DNA from 2 places in the Spirosoma pollinicola genome. Region 1 is predicted to be linked to the other one. Evidence: riboswitches for the same ligand, from Rfam matches in the RefSeq annotation. Region 1 holds a riboswitch; the other holds the start of a gene.
What was found. Region 1 has a riboswitch for S-adenosylmethionine ahead of metH (methionine synthase). Riboswitches for the same ligand answer to the same signal wherever they lie in the genome.
Positions count from the first base shown of each region.

Region 1 (9,373 bases):
TCGGTAGGTCATGTAGTACCGCTAAACGGTAAGGCTACGTTACGGAACGTAAATTTTCCCCCGAATTGGGATATAACGGACCGGCTCTATTATGTGTACGCCCGCCTGAAATTTAAATCAGCAAATTCCACTTGCACGCCATTCGCGCTAATAAGGGTTTTTATTCGAGCCAACCCAACGGCTTCTTTAGTGGTAAAAGAGGCCACTTGTTACAATGCCGAATCGCAAAACGATGGGCAAGTGTCAATTACCGGATTCGACCCAACAGACAGGTATGAGATGGCAATCAATGGAACATTTGTTGAGCATAGCAACCCTATACCGACCAATGGTGTACTTGTTGGCACGGGTAGCCGAACCGGCAGGCCAACCGTTTATACAGTTCGTGTTACGAATTCACTGGGTTGTACGACCGACCGGTATATAACCATGATAAACGCGCGCTGCGATTGTCTGCCCATGCGCTGTGTGCCCATCGTTATTTCTAAAACAAGACGTGGCAGGTAAGCCAGTCGAAGGGTGTCGTGCGGCAGAAAAGCCGCACGACAAACTATTACAATACTCGTTTTTGTTTGCTGAGGTGGGCGTAAACCAGCTGGATGATTCCATCTTTCAGGCCTAAGTCTGGCACAATGATCTTGCTGGCTCCTGCCCATTTCATGACAGAGGTATAAATATCAGCGGCTGGTACGATCACATCGGCCCGGTCGGCGTTCAGGCGAAGTTTATTGATACGATCTTCCTGGCTGAAACCCGCAATGAAATCCCGAATGCGCTCAATTTCGGATAGGGTGGTTTCTGTTTCTGAAATTTTAGACGCCAGATTAAACAGTTTGCTAATGTTGCCACCGGTACCAACGGCTGTAACTTCCTGCGAGGAGTCAATATTCTCTTCAACCCAATCTTCTATTTTGCGCCACGCTCCTTTATGCTCCTTACCCTCCAGTAACCGAACAGAGCCAATTTTGAAGGATTTGGAGTTGATCTTTTCGCGGTTCACATACACGTTCAACTCCGTGCTGCCCCCGCCAACATCAATGTGTAGATATTGCCGATCGTCTAACGCATGAACGACCACATCATTGATTAGCTCGGCTTCTCTACGACCGTCGATGATGTTAATTTTTATACCGGTCAAGTCGCCAATCCGTTTGGCAACTTCCTGTCCGTTAGATGCCTCCCGCATAGCCGAGGTGGCACAGGCCATGTAATCTTCGACCTCGTGAAGTTCCATCAGCAGCTTATAGGCCTGCAAAAGTTTAGTTGTCCGTACTTCGCTTTCGGGTGTTAATGCCCCGAAATTGAACACATCGTGACCCAGTCGAAGCGGGAAACGGACATATTCAACGCGCTTAAAGCTAACGAGGTTGTCGTTGTGCAATACCGTCGAAATTTGTAGACGGGCTGCGTTCGAACCGATATCAATGGCTGCCAGTTTCAATATCTATAGAGCTTTATGAAAGGGCCAAAGGTAAATTTTTTACGTGTACCAGAGAAGTTCTGTCATTTATTTTCGACCGTTTGGTATAGTAACCAACTCAATAGAACAACCTTCTTCGTGGCTCGTATATTTGTGTTATGTAGCAATCTTAAAAATATACCTATGTAGTGTATTCGCCTACTAATAGTATCTGCTTTGGGGAAATACTGGCGCTTCAGACCGTTACCGTGCTATTTCTCGTGTTTGTAAGCGCCGTGTATCAATTAGCGTTACAATTTATTGGAGTTATAGTAACATATAAAGCAGGGTTTTTCTGGCGTTAATAGCCATAAAACAGGAGCAAAACATAAGGTCGGACGTATAAAACAGGGAATCTCAACACCTCGTAACTTGAATAGATTTATTATGCTGTACAGTAAAGTATGGATTAAAGGGAGTGTACTATCATTAGTGAGCTTTATCGTTAGCTGGTTAATTCTTGAAGGTGTATCTGGTATGTTGCTGCGCTTGAAGGAAAATGCCTCGAAGTCAAGTGCTCAATTTACTGCTAAAGAGAATAAGTCCAGCGAAACAAAAAACACACTCGTATTAATAAAAAATGATGCTTTAGGGATATTAAGGCTAGCACCTGGCCCCTATAATGTGAGCTACGTAGTAAAGCAGACCGATTCACTCGATAACGCTCATACCCTTCCCGAAAAAACCGTTTCCATCACATACCATATAGATAGTCTGTCCCGGCGAATTACTCCGTTCGATAGCAGTCGGGCTGTTGGCAAATATGCCCTGTTTCTGGGCTGTTCATTTACCTATGGTGAATCGGTGGCGGATTCGAGTACGCTGCCTTATTTTTTTGGTAAAGACACCGGCTATCGGCCCTATAATTATGGCGTATCAGGCTATTCTCCGTCCCACATGCTGGCACTCCAACAGTCAGTTAACATGCGAAATGAGGTAGCTGAAAAAAATGGGATTGCGATCTATACGTATATCGAAGATCATTTGGCCCGAGTTGCTCCCAGCACCAAATGGATTTATAATTCGAAAGGGTATTGGCCAAATGTCAACCCGAACACGGTAACTGTAGAGGGTACCTATGCTGAAAAACATCCTATTCTTTTGGAGTTAATTCAGGGCATGTATAAAAGTAATATTGTCAATCTATTCAATGTCAACTTTCCCCGCAGATACAGTACTGAACAGTATGAGCGGTTTGTTGCTATTGTTAAGAAATCAGAAGAGCTATACCGAAAGCAGTTTGGGAACGATAATTTCTACGTCGTTATTTTTCCTGCCTATCCAATGCCTGCTGAGTTACGCCAGTTGTTTGAGCAGGCTCATTTAAACGTGATTGACTACTCTGCTCTGTTTTCCTGGAAAGCAACGTATGATGGAATGCATCCGGATGGCGATGCATATCGGCGGGTGGCTGAGAAATTAGCGCACGATTTGCCCCTTGCGTTCCCTCAGTCGGGATCTACCATGTGATGTGTTAAACTGGAATGCTGATTTTATGATTACCAGGATTTGCCCTGACCTCTTGACGAAAGCAAGAGACAAAACCAGGTCGCTCTTTAAATTAAATCATTGGTAATCGTAGAAACCATAAAAATCAGTGTCCTGCTTGTTAAAATTCCCTGTTTAATTAAAAAGTAATCAATAGATATTCTGGTTATTCGTTTGACAAATAAAACATTTATTTTGCGCTTCACTAAACGGATAGTAGTAACATAATTTATGGTAATATTGGGCATTTCTGCTTTTTATCACGATTCTGCAGCCGCAATTATTGATGATGGACGTATTGTTGCCGCTGCTCAGGAAGAGCGGTTTACGCGTAAAAAGCACGATCCGGGTTTCCCTGCCGAAGCCATTAAATACTGTCTTGAGTACAGCGGAGCAAACCTGAATACACTGGATGCCATTGTCTTTTATGACAAACCATTGCTCAAATTTGAGCGGTTGCTGGAAACATACTACGCCTTTGCTCCCCGAGGACTGAGGTCGTTTCTGATGTCGATCCCGGTTTGGCTCAAGGAAAAGTTGTTCTTAAAGCGACTTATTCGGGAAGAGTTGGCGAAGCTGGGCTACAAGGCTTCCAGTAAGGTAAAACTGCTTTTTCCCGAACACCATCTTTCGCACGGAGCCAGTGCATTCTACCCGTCTCCCTACGAGCGGGCCGCCATCCTGACTATAGATGGTGTGGGCGAATGGGCCACAGCGTCTATCGGGCTGGGCGAAGGAAAAGACATCTCCATTTTAAAAGAAATGCGGTTCCCGCACTCGCTCGGGCTGTTGTATTCGGCATTCACCTATTTTCTGGGCTTCCGGGTCAACTCCGGCGAATATAAATTGATGGGGCTGGCACCCTATGGCGACCCGAATTCACCCGATGTGGCCCGCTACATGACCATCATAAAAGATAAACTGGCCGACCTGCGGCCCGATGGGTCAATCTGGCTGAATCAGGATTATTTCGATTACGCAACGGGCCTGAAAATGGTGAACGAAAGCAAGTGGGCGGACTTATTTGGTTTCCCCAAACGCCAGCCCGAAGATGAGTTATTACCGCAACATTGCAACCTGGGACTAGCCATTCAGTATTTGACCGAAGAGGTTGTTCTGAATATGGCTAAGGAAGCCAAACGCCTGACCAATGCCGATGCGCTGGTGCTGGCGGGTGGGGTAGCGCTCAACTGCGTATCGAACGGAAAACTTCAGGCATCCGGCCTCTTCAAAAATATATTTATTCAACCGGCGGCAGGCGATGCTGGTGGCGCTCTGGGAGCAGCGCTCGCGGCCTATCATATCTACTTTGGCAAAGAGCGTATCGTAACAACCGAACGTGATGCCATGCGGGGTTCTTACCTAGGCCCAACATTCTCTGATCTGGATGTTGAGCTGATGGCAAAAAAATACAAAGCCGTTGCCACACACTACACCGATTTTACCAACTTAAGCCACGATGCGGCCCGGCTTTTAGCCGATGGCAACGTGCTTGGCTGGGTGCAGGGCCAGATGGAGTTTGGTCCACGAGCATTGGGAGGCCGTAGTATCCTGGGCGACCCCCGAAATGCCGAAATGCAGAAAAAGTTGAATCTGAAAATTAAATACCGCGAGTCATTTAGGCCGTTTGCCCCTTCTGTCTTAGCCGAAGATTGTGCCGAATACTTCGACTATAATGGTGTCTCGCCCTATATGTTACTCGTGCATCCGGTAGCCCAAAAACGCCGAACGCCGGTACCGGCCAATTATGCCAGCTTCCCCTTGCGCGAGAAGCTTTATTACCAGCGATCGGATCTGCCCTCAATTACGCATATAGACTACTCGGCACGTATCCAGACGGTTCATAAAGATACCAATCCACGGTATTATGAATTGATCGACTCGTTCAAAAAATTAACCGGCTATGGTGTTATTGTCAACACCAGTTTCAACGTGCGTGGTGAACCCATCGTTTGTACGCCCGATGATGCTTACCGGTGCTTCATGCGAACCGAAATGGATTATCTGGCCGTTGGAAATTACCTGTTCGATAAGCGGAAACAGCCCGAATGGCAGGAGAAAGATAACTGGAAAGAAGAATTCGTACTGGATTGATGAACAACCTGATTTAATAAAATCAAACACCTACTCCGGGGCTGTCCATGCACTCCTGAGGAATTTGCTGATCCTTTTTGCTGCGTGTAACACAACAATAACGGGCTGATGATCCTGATGAGGTAATTGTTACTAAACGGGTAGGTGAGACTCTTTTTTGCTTTGTACAGTTAACTTCGGTTATTATTCTGCCGCATCAATTAAAAATAAGTAAACTCAAACTAACGTATGGAATTTTTACAGGACATTTTCAAATTCATGAAACAGCGCAAAAAATGGTGGCTGGCCCCAATGATAATTTTATTGTTACTCGTTGGTGTTCTTATTGTCGTTGGCGGTGGATCGGCGGTAGCACCATTTATTTATACATTGTTTTAACCGATGGACGTTGCCGAAAAAGTAAAAGCCCAACTGGTCATTGTAACGGGGCTGATCGTATTGTATTTTGTGACTAAATCGCCCTGGTTTCTGTATGCCGCAGCGGCTGTCGGTGTGTTAAGTCTGGTGGTTCCGGTAGTGGGTGACCTGATTGTGAAGGGCTGGTTTAAGCTGGCCGAGATATTGGGCGCTATTAACGGAAAAATCATTTTGTCGGTCCTGTTTTTCGTGTTTTTGTTCCCCATCGCCTTACTATACCGCATGACAGGCAAGAACCCGCTGGGCATCAAACGAACCAACGAAAAGTCGTTCTACAATGAACGAAACCACTTATATACAAAAGAGGATTTAGAACAGATGTGGTAGCAGTACCAGGAAACATACTTATTTCGGGTGTTCCGCTTGCCGGGGCACCCGATTTTTGTTTAATTTTGTCCTAGCTTATCCAGAAAGACGGAGGGAACGGACCCGATGATGTCTTGGCAACCAACCAACTCCAGGAACTGGTGCCAACTTCCTCCCGCCATAAGGCGGGATAGATAAGTTAGCCCTGTGCTATCTGTCTTTCTGCAACTAAGCGTTTTCGTCTTTTTGGACTTTTTTTAGTGCGACGGTTGTTGGGTCTCTAACAATTTCGCCTTTCCATACAACATTTGAAAACGATATTCGAACTTCTTCGCGAACGTATCCTTGTCCTTGATGGCGCAATGGGTACGATGATTCAACGGTATAATCTGACCGATGCCGACTACCGGGGTGAACGATTCCGCGATTGGCCGCATGATCTGAAAGGCAATAACGATTTACTATCGTTGACCAAACCGGAAATCATTCAGGCCATTCATAAACAGTATCTCGAAGCGGGTGCCGATATTATCGAAACCAACACCTTCAGTTGTACGACCATCGCCATGGCCGACTACCACATGGAGGAACTGGCCTATGAACTGAACTACGAATCAGCCCGGATTGCTAAAGAAATAGCACTTGACATCACGCACCAGAATCCCGATAAACCGCGTTTTGTGGCCGGCGCAATGGGGCCAACCAACCGCACGGCTTCACTGTCGCCCGATGTAAACAACCCGGCCTATCGCGCGGTTACGTTCGATGATCTGGTGAATGCGTATTATGAGCAGGTAAGCGGCCTGGTAGATGGTGGAGCAGATTTGCTGCTGGTCGAAACAATTTTCGATACGCTGAATGCCAAAGCGGCCATGTTCGCCATTGATAAGTACTTCAATTTAAATCCACAGAAAACGGTTCTGCCCATCATGATCTCCGGCACCATTACGGATGCCAGCGGTCGGACATTGTCGGGGCAAACGACAGAGGCTTTCCTGTATTCGGTGTCGCACTTGCCGTTGCTGAGCGTGGGCCTGAACTGTGCGTTGGGCGCTGAATTGATGCGGCCGTATATCCAGACGCTTGCTAAAGAAGCCCCGTTCTTTACGTCGGCCTATCCAAATGCAGGCTTGCCGAATGAATTTGGCGAATACGACGAAACGCCGGATATGATGGCGGTGCAGGTTGAAGATTTCATTAAAAGCAGTTTTGTCAATATCGTTGGCGGTTGCTGCGGCTCCACGCCCGACCACATTCGGGCCATTGCTGATATAGCGGCCAAATACCCACCCCGCCAGTTACCGGAACCAGAGCCGTATCAGAAATTGAGCGGACTGGAGCCTCTTAAAATCACCGAACTGACCAACTTCCTGAACGTTGGCGAGCGGACCAACGTAACGGGTTCCAAGAAATTTGCCCGGCTTATCAAAGAAGGAAACTACGACGAAGCCCTAAGCATTGCCCGCGGTCAGGTTGAAGGCGGAGCGCAGGTGATTGACATCAACATGGACGAAGGTATGCTGGATTCGGTAGAGGCCATGACGACCTTCCTGAACCTGATTGCTGCCGAACCCGATATTGCCCGCGTCCCCATCATGGTCGATTCCTCGAAGTGGGAAGTTATCGAAGCGGGCTTGAAATGCGTACAGGGAAAAGCCATTGTCAACTCCATTTCGCTCAAAGAAGGCGAAGAAGCCTTCATTGAGCGGGCACAGTTGGTGAAGCGCTATGGTGCCGCAACGGTGGTGATGGCGTTTGACGAAAGCGGTCAGGCCGATTCCTACCAGCGACGTATCGAAATCTGCGAGCGGGCTTACCGGATTCTGGTCGACAAAGTCCATTTCAATCCGCAGGACATCATTTTCGACCCGAACATCCTGACCGTTGCCACGGGTATTGACGAGCATAATAACTACGCCGTTGACTTTATCAACGCCACGCGCTGGATAAAGCAAAACCTGCCGCTGGCCAAAGTAAGCGGGGGCGTATCCAATATTTCGTTCAGTTTCCGGGGCAACGATGTTGTTCGGGAAGCCATGCACTCGGCCTTTTTGTACCACGCCATTCGGGCAGGTATGGACATGGGTATCGTAAATGCTGGCCAACTGGAAGTATATGACAGCATCCCGAAAGAACTGCTGGAACGTTGCGAAGATGTATTGCTCAACCGCCGGGATGACGCCACGGAACGTCTGGTCGATTTTGCCGAAACGGTAAAAGCCAAAGGGAAAGTCATTGTTCAGGATGAAAGCTGGCGGCTCGAACCCGTTCGCGAACGGCTCAAGCACGCCCTGATTAAAGGGATTACCGATTATATTGATCAGGACGTCGAAGAAGTTCGCCATCAGGTAGAGCGGCCCTTGCACGTGATCGAAGGTCCGCTCATGGATGGCATGAACGTGGTTGGCGATCTGTTTGGCGCGGGTAAGATGTTCCTGCCGCAGGTGGTAAAATCGGCACGGGTCATGAAAAAAGCAGTGGCTTATCTGACGCCGTTTATCGAAGCGGAGAAATCCGGCACAGGCTCATCGTCGGCCGGGAAAATTTTGCTGGCTACGGTGAAGGGCGATGTCCATGACATCGGCAAAAATATTGTTGGCGTAGTGCTGGGGTGCAATAATTACGAAATCATTGACCTCGGCGTGATGGTGCCCACTCAGAAAATTCTGGATGCCGCCCGCGAGCACAACGTAGATATCATTGGTCTGAGTGGTTTGATTACCCCCTCGCTGGACGAGATGGTTGGCGTAGCGAAAGAGATGGAGCGTCAGGGATTCAAACTTCCGTTGCTTATTGGTGGTGCCACTACCTCGCGTATTCACACCGCTGTGAAAATCGATCCTCATTACTCGGGGCCGGTTATTCACGTGCTGGATGCAAGCCGGAGCGTACCTGTTGCCGGGAAACTGGTGAGCGATACCGATGGAACAAAAGAAAAAATTTTCACGGAAATCAAGGCCGAATATGTCAAACTCCGTGAAGACCATGCCAAACGGCAAAAGGAAAAAGCGAGCCTGACCATTTCGAAAGCGCGCGAAAACCGCACTAAAATAGATTGGTCTGCCTTCGAGCCAACGAAGCCTGCTTTCTTGGGAAACCGTTATTTTGAGGATTATGATATTGCCGAATTAGCCAAATACATCGACTGGACGCCTTTTTTCCAGACCTGGCAGTTGCACGGGAAATACCCCGCTATTTTCGAGGATGCCATTGTAGGCACAGAAGCCAAACAACTATTTGAAGACGCGAACCAGCTTTTAAAGGAAATCATTGACAAGAAACTGCTGAAAGCGAAAGCTGTGGTTGGCTTCTTTCCGGCAAATTCGGCCGACGACGATGTGCTTCTACACGATTTTGAAGAGCACGTACGCGAAACCTCCTGCGAACGGCACGGTTCTCACCAGCACATCGAATACAAAATCAGCAAAGCTCAGTCACAAACGGCCGTAACGCCAGCGGGTGAACTGATTTACGACACCAAAACAGTGCTGCATTTCCTGCGTCAGCAAAACCAGAAAGCACCCGGTTTACCAAACCTGTGCCTTTCGGACTATGTGGCTCCGCTGGAAAGTGGTCGGGAAGATTATATCGGCGGTTTCGCCGTAACGG
Region 1 is NZ_CP025096.1:1,344,103-1,353,475, forward strand. Features, by position in the region: gene CWM47_RS05855 (hypothetical protein) at 1-507, shown strand, start outside; gene CWM47_RS05860 (Ppx/GppA phosphatase family protein) at 554-1,441, opposite strand; gene CWM47_RS05865 (hypothetical protein) at 1,832-2,929, shown strand; gene CWM47_RS05870 (carbamoyltransferase family protein) at 3,179-5,041, shown strand; gene CWM47_RS38745 (DUF5989 family protein) at 5,270-5,419, shown strand; gene CWM47_RS05875 (SxtJ family membrane protein) at 5,423-5,785, shown strand; SAM riboswitch class I at 5,858-5,965, shown strand; gene metH (methionine synthase) at 6,073-9,373, shown strand, end outside.

Region 2 (9,373 bases), 2.3 Mb from region 1:
GTTATGCGAATCCATCACCTTCGATAGCACCCAGTAGGTAAATGCATTGAAGCGCTCGGCAAGTTTTTCGCCCTGATATCGCTGATAGCCCGCCGATTTATAGCCATCCAGTTGCTCGTTGTTGTCAAGCGCCTGCGTAAACCCATACGTATCGTAGTTCCGGTACGAAATCATGGCCATCGCTCTGGCAGCTTTCATCCCGGCAAGGCCCGCATCATCGCGCTGTTCGGCCCAGGTTGGGTCGGCTTCAATGGCCATACGCTGTGCTTCGTTGAACGCGATGCACCAGGGCGACGCAATGGCGCTGGTCGCAATGATAACCATATTTTCGATCAAACCGGGTTGGAAAATGGCCCATTCAAGCGCCTGCTCCCCCCCTACCGACCCACCGATACAGGTATTGATTCTGTCGATATTTAACTCCTGCCGAAGTAAATCCAGAGCCGCTACCATATCCCGAATAGTAATCATCGGGAAGTCGTGATGAAACGGTTTGCCTGTTGATGGATTTACCGATAGTGGCCCTGTAGAGCCATAACAAGACCCGATCACGTTGGCGCAGATCACGAATCTGTTTTCCGGATCATAGTATTTACCCGGCCCAACCATACCACCCCACCAGTCGCCGGCATCGGCATTTCCGGTCAGGGCATGACATACCCAAACAACGTTTGATTGGTCGCTGTTAAGTGTACCGCGTGTGGTATAGGCCAGCCTGAAACCGGGCAGGCTTTCCCCCGATTCGAGCGGAAACGAATATTTGTAATCGAAGTAGTTAAGATCCAATCGGAAAAAGTTTACGGTTCACGGTTTACGGTTTGTGGTATGCCATCATCGGCAAAACCCATAAACCGTAAACCGTAAACCAAACCTAAAACTATGCTACTACCGGCTCGGCAATACTGGCAAACGCCTGCTCGAAGTCAGCTTTAATATCGTCGATGTGTTCGGTACCCGCCGAAATACGCAGGACGCCTACCGCAACACCGGCACTGGCCTGTTCCAGTTCACTCAGTTGCTGGTGGGTAGTGGCCGCCGGGTGGATAATTAATGTTTTAGAATCACCCACGTTAGCCAGATGGCTTACCAGTTTCAGGCTGTTCATGAACTTGTCGGCAGCAGCTTCGTCACCTCTTACTTTAAATGAAAATACGCCACCGAAACCCCGTTTGAGGTATTTTTTAGCCAGATCATGATACGAACTGCTTTCCAGACCCGGGTAGTTCACGGATTCTACCTGATCGTGCTGTTCGAGCCACTGGGCCAATGCCAGCGCATTCTGCACCGTGCGATCCAACCGCAGCGAAAGCGTTTCCAGTCCTTGCAACAATAGAAACGAGTTGAACGGACTGATGGCCGGCCCCCAGTCACGCAACCCCTCGACACGGGCGCGGATAATAAACTGAATATTGCCGAACGGACCGCCTACACCAAACACATCGCTGAATACCAGTCCATGATAGCCTTCTGATGGTTCGCTGAACTGCGGGTATTTTCCATTTCCCCAGTTGTAATTGCCGCTGTCGATAATGACTCCGCCAATGCTGGTGCCATGCCCGCCAATCCACTTGGTAGCCGATTCGACCACCACGGCGGCCCCATGTTCGATGGGGCGGAAAAGATACCCACCGGCGCCAAATGTATTATCGACAATAAGCGGCAAATCGTGTTCTTTGGCCAGAGCCGCAAACGCATCGAAGTCAGGAATATTGAAACCCGGATTCCCGATTGTTTCCAGATAAATGGCTTTGGTGTTTTCGTCAATCAGTTTGGCAAACGATTCGGGTTTGTCGCCATCGGCGAATCGGGCTTCGATACCCAGCCGTTTAAACGACACTTTGAACTGGTTGTACGTTCCGCCGTACAAAAACGACGTTGTTATAAAGTTATCGCCCGCGCTCAGAATATTGCTCAGCGCAATGAACTGAGCCGCCTGCCCCGACGCCACCGCCAGAGCCGCCACGCCCCCTTCGAGAGCGGCCATGCGCTTCTCAAATACATCGGAGGTAGGGTTCATAATCCGGGTATAGATATTCCCGAATGCTTTCAGTGCGAACAGGTCGGCGCCGTGGGCCGAGTCGTTAAAAACAAAAGACGTAGTTTGGTAAATAGGCACCGCCCGGGCATTTGTCGTTGGATCGACCTCCTGACCCGCGTGTAGTTGAAGGGTATCGAAATGAAGTTCAGACATGGCTTAAAGAATAGTTTGGGGTTTGTAGACTATAGTTTTGTGTTCGCCGTACTACAGTTTGTTTATAGTTGCCTCCCGACAACGTCAAACCATACACATTAAACTAAAATTGACGCACGACAAACCCTCCCGGTTTTCGTGGTGGTAGGAGAAGACTGCTTAGTAAGCCCCCTGGGGCCATTCAGCCCGGGGCATACATTGCTTGTGGTAGAGCATGTGAGTTAACGATTTATAGTCCCTAAATAATTTTAGGCAGGAGTTAGCACCTTGCCATGTGGTAGGTTGCCAGCGGTTTACAGAGCCTGATCTCTCCCCGCTTCTTTATAAATCAATGCGCGTCGAAAGACATAGAGTTGACGCGTCGCAATTGACTTGATAGCGCAAGTATAACAGCCAAACGGCGCGATTCCAAACACCAGCCCGTTTTTCTATGCGATTGGCTCCTTCATTCAACGTCCTGCTGCCAGTTCGATGCTTCTGGCCGAAACGCGCAGAAACGACCTATAGATAATCTTTTTTAATGTGGCTTGACAATCTCCGCCTAATAACTCAATTCATTGTTTACTTTTGCACGCAAGACTCCTGCCGCATGAATCAGCCGAACCAGACGTATCGTTACAACCGTGAAAATGCCACCCGAGTGGCTGGCGTCACGTCCTTGAAAGATGCCATTGGGCAGTTATTAAAAGCCTATCAACTTCAAACCCGTTTCAACGAAACTTACCTCGAAGCCTTTTGGGGCCGCATGATGGGGCCATCCATTGCTTCCCGCACCAACCGGCTCTACGTACGCGACAAGAAGTTGTACATTGAAATTGCCTCGGCACCGCTCCGCAGCGAGCTTGTCAACGCCAAACAGAAGCTCATTCAGTTGGTCAACAAAGACATGGGAACCGACGTAATTGAAGACGTCGTATTCATCTGAGCAACTCACGTATTTATATAGTAAAAAAGGGCACTGCGTCGACGCAGTGCCCTTTTTCTTTGTATGGATGGCCAAAGTAGATCGGATAGTAACCGGGTGCTAGCCATGAAAGTGATGCGGAACCGCTAGTTTCTTTATCGAAACCAAAGTTTATGGGTGAATTGCTGAGTGGTGGTGAGCCGTTCCAGATTGAGCAGCACATACCCGTCAACAGAACTGTTCACCTCGATGACCCGGTCAACCAGACTTTCTACCTTCTCCTCAAACGTGGAGAGTACTCGCCCGGTCAAATTCACTAGCCGTACCCGCACCACCTCGCTGGGGGTAAAGCCCGGAAGGTAAAGCCTGAATTTACCACTCACGCTTGGATTCGGATAGGCCACGACCTGCATAGCTGCATCCTCCACGGCAACTTCCCGAACAGCCAGAATAACCCGTTGGCTATCGATCTGCAAATAGTCGTGCCCCTGATGATCCGACATATAACTCCGGAAATCACCCCCCTGCATACCCTTCTGCTCAGAGCCGGGATCCACCCCAGGGTTGAATAACCGTACATCCGGCACATAGCCCCCCTTCAGCACAAAGTCGAACAGTAAAAACTCGGTACCCGCCTGAAAATCCAGCTTACTTCCCGATGTGGTTATCCCATGAAAGTCGGCCGTGGCAGCCAGGACAGGCCCATACACCACCGAGTTATCACTCCAGGAACCTACGCTCGTACTTCGAATCGAGAGCCGCTCGTTCGCTACGGCTTCCGGCAGAACGACCGAGACCTGCGAGGGACCCCAGATGAAATTTTTGGCCGTAAAGTTAGGGGTGGCAAACACCTCATAGCGACTCTGTTCAGGATTAAACGAAATCCTCAGCGTGACCTGAGGCTGGGCCTCCAGCCGGGACACGCCCCCCAGCAGGCAACAGATACTCCAGAATAGACTATATAGTATTTTCATCTTTATAACAGGAAAGTAGACTACCGTAAACGAGAAATCAAAATGGGTACACAACTGGTTTTGCAACCCCCACACAGGGTTAGGGACAAGCCTGTCGAAACGATGAGACAACTGGCCGTTACCTGACTCAGCGTAGCAGTGCCGTTGGCAACCAGGTTAACAATACTGGCATCGTCGGTGTAGGTCAGACCATAGGCAGAATACGCTCCTGCTACCAGACCCATTGTCGAAAACGATGGCGTTGCGCTTACGCTGATCAGTTTACCCGTGGCATCCGTGAGCACATAGCTGGTTTTAACACCCGCTCCCGTACTGCCCCCGGCCGAGGTCAGCACAATGGTAGCCCCTACCTGATAATCGCAGGTAGGCACGGGGGCGATACAGGCTTTGAAGACCAGCGCATCCGATAAATCCAGGCACGATGCTGATACAGCACTTAACGTACTGCCCACTGATAAATTCGTGACCACCCCATCATACGTAATGGCAACGGCCATATAGGTAGCCGTACCGGTCAAGCCAGTAAAACTCGCCGTTGGGCTAATCTGCAGAATCGTCCCCACATTATTGGCAAGCACATATCGGGTCGTTACCGTACTGCCCGCGCTTCCTCCCGCACTCAGCAGCGTTACCGTCGAGGTGGTGTAATCGCAACTCGACTGTGACAGCGGGCAGCCGTAGGCATTCACGGCCATGCCGACAGGTGTTCCCGGACATAAATCGCTGCCATCGGAGACACCATCTGCGTCAGCATCGGCCAGCCGGGTGGCGGTGAGTATTCCGGTGTCTTTTTGCCCTCGTGGAGCCGCCTGAACACTACCAGACAGGAGCCACAAACAACATCCCAGACAAAATACCCAGCCACAAACAGGTTTCGTATACATCGTCATTGGCCTATTTGCTTAAAGTAGGAGCGGTCAGATTACAGGTGGTACAGACGGTACCCGTATTGGCATAATTCTGCAGGTATAAATTCGTCCCCCCCAGAATATCATTGGCTGAGTACATCGTATTGGCAAAGTCTCCCCCCTGCATACCCGCAGCACTCGAGTTGGGATCACTGCCATTGACAAACAGCCGTAGACCCGGCGTACATACTCCGCCCGGCAGTACGAACGTGAACAACAACGTTTCTTGACCCGACACCAGGTCGACCTTCAGACCATTGGAGCCGACCGCATGAAAGTCCAGGTTCTGTACCCCGTAAATTTGCGAATTATCGACCCAGCCCCCGGCCGCTACACTATTGATAGTGAAGGCCGAGTTGGCCACGGAGGTGGGCGTCACTACCGATACCTGAGCACTGCCCCAGTTATACTGGCTCTGGGTAAAGTTGGGCCTGCCATACGCTTCGTACCGGCTCAGGGCAATATTGTACCGCAGTGTATACTCGACCGTTTGGGCCAAACCGGTTAGGGCCAAACTCAGCAAACTGAAAATAAGCAGAATTTTTTTCATGAGGATAATTGACAACATACGGATAAATGTGATGGGGCACAGGCGTTGCCTGCGCCCCGATTTGACTTACGGAATTTGTTCCAGCATAAAGTCGAAGTTGTACAACTGACCGCTGTTGAGGGTACTGTAGTTGGTGATCACATTGGTAAAGATCAGAGAGGTGTCATTGGCTGTACCCTGATATTTTACTTTACCATCCATGTTTACATCCCCGAAAAAGTACCCCAGTGCGTTATCGTAGTTATATAATGGATTCGTGTTGGTACTCTGGGCCGCAATCACTTCGGAGAAGATCGTAATCAAATCGTTGGCCGATCCCTGGTACTTAACTTTGCCATTGTGGTTGGCATCACCTGCCCACAGCGCCTGCCTGCCACTCACCGTGGTTTGCTCCCAGCCTTCATAATCGAAGGCGCCAACGACCGTATTCCAGCGTTGCGCACTGGTCATGGTGGTGAAATCAACCACTGTGCCGGTAGTCGACAGGGGAATGGCGGTGGCTGTCATAGCACCCAGGTGATTACGGTGTTTGACGCTCACAAAGAAGCTGCTGCCGGTTAGCCCGCTAAAGCTGAGCGGTGACACGCCATCGCTGGCCAGTACCACATCGCCATCGCGCTGCACCATAGCTGAACGGGTAGCCACTACCAGGGATAGATTGCTCGGGTTGCGCAGTTCAACGAATACCCAGTCCACGACCGCATCGCCGGTACCCACATTGAGGGCCGTTACGCTGGCGGGCATGGTTTCTCCTCCACCACCCAGATGGGTGAAGCGGGAACCGCCGATAGCCGTGTAGGGTTCGGTCAGCGGCAGGAATCCTTTACTGCGCAGATCGTCGCGCATCAGATTATTCGTACTGCCAACGAGCGCTCCCTGTAACATGACTTTCAATTGTAACACCACCACCGGTGCCAGAGGAGCCGCTATCGTAAAGCTATTTACGACCGGTGTGCCCGTTACTCCACTTAAACTAGCTACGGCCGTCACCGATGCGGGACCATTCACGAAAGTTAAACTCGTACAGCTCCAACTGCCGTCCGGGGTGGCCGCTACAACTACGCAGCTCTGACCATTGGGGCCGGTAACGGTTACACTGCTGCCCGGCGTGGCCGTACCCGAGATGGCCGGGTTCAAATTCGCCACCGTCGTGCCCGCTGCGGGCCCTGTGATGGCCACCGTAATCGGCGCAGACTGGCAACTGGCCGCAGATCCACTGCTGTTGATAAATTGTTCCAGCGGATCCTGATTACCTCCTACTGGCTGACCCGAGCTGGAATAAAAACTATTGGGCACATTGTAAGAGAACGCCACATAGGAGGCCTCAATAAACGGATCGCCAGGAGGCATGATCTGAATAGGTCCAGAGCAGCCGTTCCCCTTAAAGGTGAACAGGGCCACCGGCGTACCAATCACGAAGGGTCCCAGGTTCGACTCCGAAGGCGCTTTGCCAATCACATAGTAGGCGTAAGCAGGGTCCAGCACCGCCGGACTATAATCCTGGGTAAAAACTGTACCGCTTGTGGATGTCAGGCTCAGGCCGGGGCCCAGCTTGACCGGGTTCTTATCCCAGTTTTGCGTCCCGCTGGCATCGGTGATGTTCTGAATCACAAAGCCCATCGGCACTTTCAGCGTGACCTGGGCTGTAGAGACCAGTTCGTTGGCACCCCCGTTGTTGCTGTTGGGAGTTGCATAATCAGGCACCACCCAGACTGTATAGAGCTGGGTCGATGCATCAAAGGTCACCCGGTATTTGATCGTATTGGTCGATTGCTGGGCGTTCACAGCACTGCTGTTCAACAGCAGCCAGCTTAAACTCAGCAACCAGACCAGGGCTCGATTCAGGAGGTAGTGGTTTTTCATATTCATAACTAATTAACTTAGCTTGGCTCCAGATGAAATAATAAATCAATAGGGGGGAGCCGGTTTGCACCGACTCCCCTGCTATCATCTATCTTAAGGTAACTGTTCGCGGATGACAAAGAAGTTTTGCCCGGCCGCATTACCCGGATGGTTCTTGGTGACGTTCAGGTAGATGTAGTTCACATCGTTGCCCGTCCCCTGGTAGATGGTACGCCCATCCAGATTCACATCCCCCGTATAGTAGCCACTGAGAATATAGCTTGGGTTACCCGCAATGTTCAACGGTCCTTTCACTTGGTTGGCAATGGCCGACACATCGTTGGTCGTGCCCTGATAAATCACCGACTTATCATATACCACATTCCCCCCCCACAAGGCCACCCCCTGGGCCACCGTCACCTGAGACTGATTGATCGCACTCGTGGTGACCCGATACGTCCCCGTGGCAGACGTGCGGAAATCCACACTCGTCCCCGTTACACTCAACGGAACCGCACTGGCCGTCATCACCCCCAGGTGGTTGCGGTGTTTTACACTCACGTAGTAGCTCCCCTGCACCGCACTGAAAGCCACCGCCGACGTACCGTCGATCTCCACAATGTCGCCGTCCCGCTGAACCAGCGCCGGACGTGAATCCACCACCAGTGAAAAATTAGACGGGCTGCGCAGCTCCACAAACACCCAGTCCACAATCGCATCGTTGCCCGTCACCCCGAACACCGTAGCCGTGTTGCTAACCGGACCCACCGTGGTGATGGATGTCCAGCTGCTGTAAGGACTGCTGGCGGGCAGGTATTTCTTCACCCGCAGATCGTCCCGCATCAGCCCCGTTGGCGAAGTGACCCCGAAGAGCGCACCCTGCAGCCAGACGTGAGGCAGCAGCAACGCCTTTGGCGCGGGCAGCACCGTGATGGGCAGAATCACCGTGGTGCACAGACCACCCTGATCACACACCTGTATACACACCGTGGTGTTCAGCGGAGCCGTGCTACCCGGCGTGTAGGTCACACACAAAGCATGGGTCACATTGTTAACCCCTACCTGGGCCACCCCACTGGCGGGCTGACCGCAAAGGGTGGCCGTGTGGGTGTCCCCCACGTTATCGGTAATAGCGGTACAGACCGTAATGGCCTGCCCCGCCGTCACCACAATGGGCGTTGGGGTTACCACCGGAGCCACCGGCGTGGTACCCGGCGGGGTTGGGTCAACAATGGTTACGGGCACGGTCACCTGGGTACACAGACCACTCTGGTCGCACACCAGCAGACACACCGCATCGGGTCCTACGCTGCCCGGTGTGGGTTTGTAGAGCACACACACCTGGTTCGTCGTGTTATTAACTGTAGCTGTAACCGAGCCTTTGGTTGGGCTGCTGCACAGGGTGACACTCTGCACATCACCCATGTTGGGATCGACGATGGTCATACAGACCTGGGCCGTCGAATCTTTGGGCGTCACGATGGGCACCACCACCACCACCGGTGGCTGGGGCAGGGCTATCGTCTGACTCGTTGGTATCACAGTAATCGGAATGATGGTCTGAACGCAATTGCCCTGACTATCACAAACTTGTATGCAGACTGTTGTCGCACCTGTAAACGTGGTTGCCGGTGTGTAGGTCACACAAGCCGTGTTGGCGGTATTATTGACCACCACCGTAGCCGTACCACTGCCGGGCTGGGCACAAATCGAAGCCGTGTGGCTGTCGAGATGATCGGCATCAATGATAGGCAGACATACCGTTATGGGGTTCCCCTGATCTGTAACGATTGGCTGACCAATAATTACGGGAGGATTCGTCACCGTTGAAGGCTGCACGCTCACCGATACCGTCGCCACATCACACTTGCCCGCCGTGTTGCAGGCCGTGTAGGTGAAGCTATCAGGACCGGTGTATCCCGTTGCGGGGATGTAGGCATAGGTTCCATTCGGGCCCATTACTACCGTACCATGGGCAGGCTGACCCGACGTAAAGGTTAGCGG
Region 2 is NZ_CP025096.1:7,791,505-7,800,877, forward strand. Features, by position in the region: gene CWM47_RS32960 (homoserine O-acetyltransferase family protein) at 1-786, opposite strand, end outside; gene CWM47_RS32965 (O-acetylhomoserine aminocarboxypropyltransferase/cysteine synthase family protein) at 878-2,191, opposite strand; SAM riboswitch class I at 2,418-2,521, opposite strand; gene CWM47_RS32970 (DUF721 domain-containing protein) at 2,781-3,116, shown strand; gene CWM47_RS32975 (T9SS type A sorting domain-containing protein) at 3,251-4,069, opposite strand; gene CWM47_RS32980 (hypothetical protein) at 4,090-4,953, opposite strand; gene CWM47_RS32985 (hypothetical protein) at 4,964-5,527, opposite strand; gene CWM47_RS32990 (hypothetical protein) at 5,594-7,390, opposite strand; gene CWM47_RS32995 (Ig-like domain-containing protein) at 7,484-9,373, opposite strand, start outside.
Region 2: linked by a shared signal. The riboswitch ahead of CWM47_RS32965 (O-acetylhomoserine aminocarboxypropyltransferase/cysteine synthase family protein) and the one ahead of metH (methionine synthase) in region 1 are both predicted to bind S-adenosylmethionine.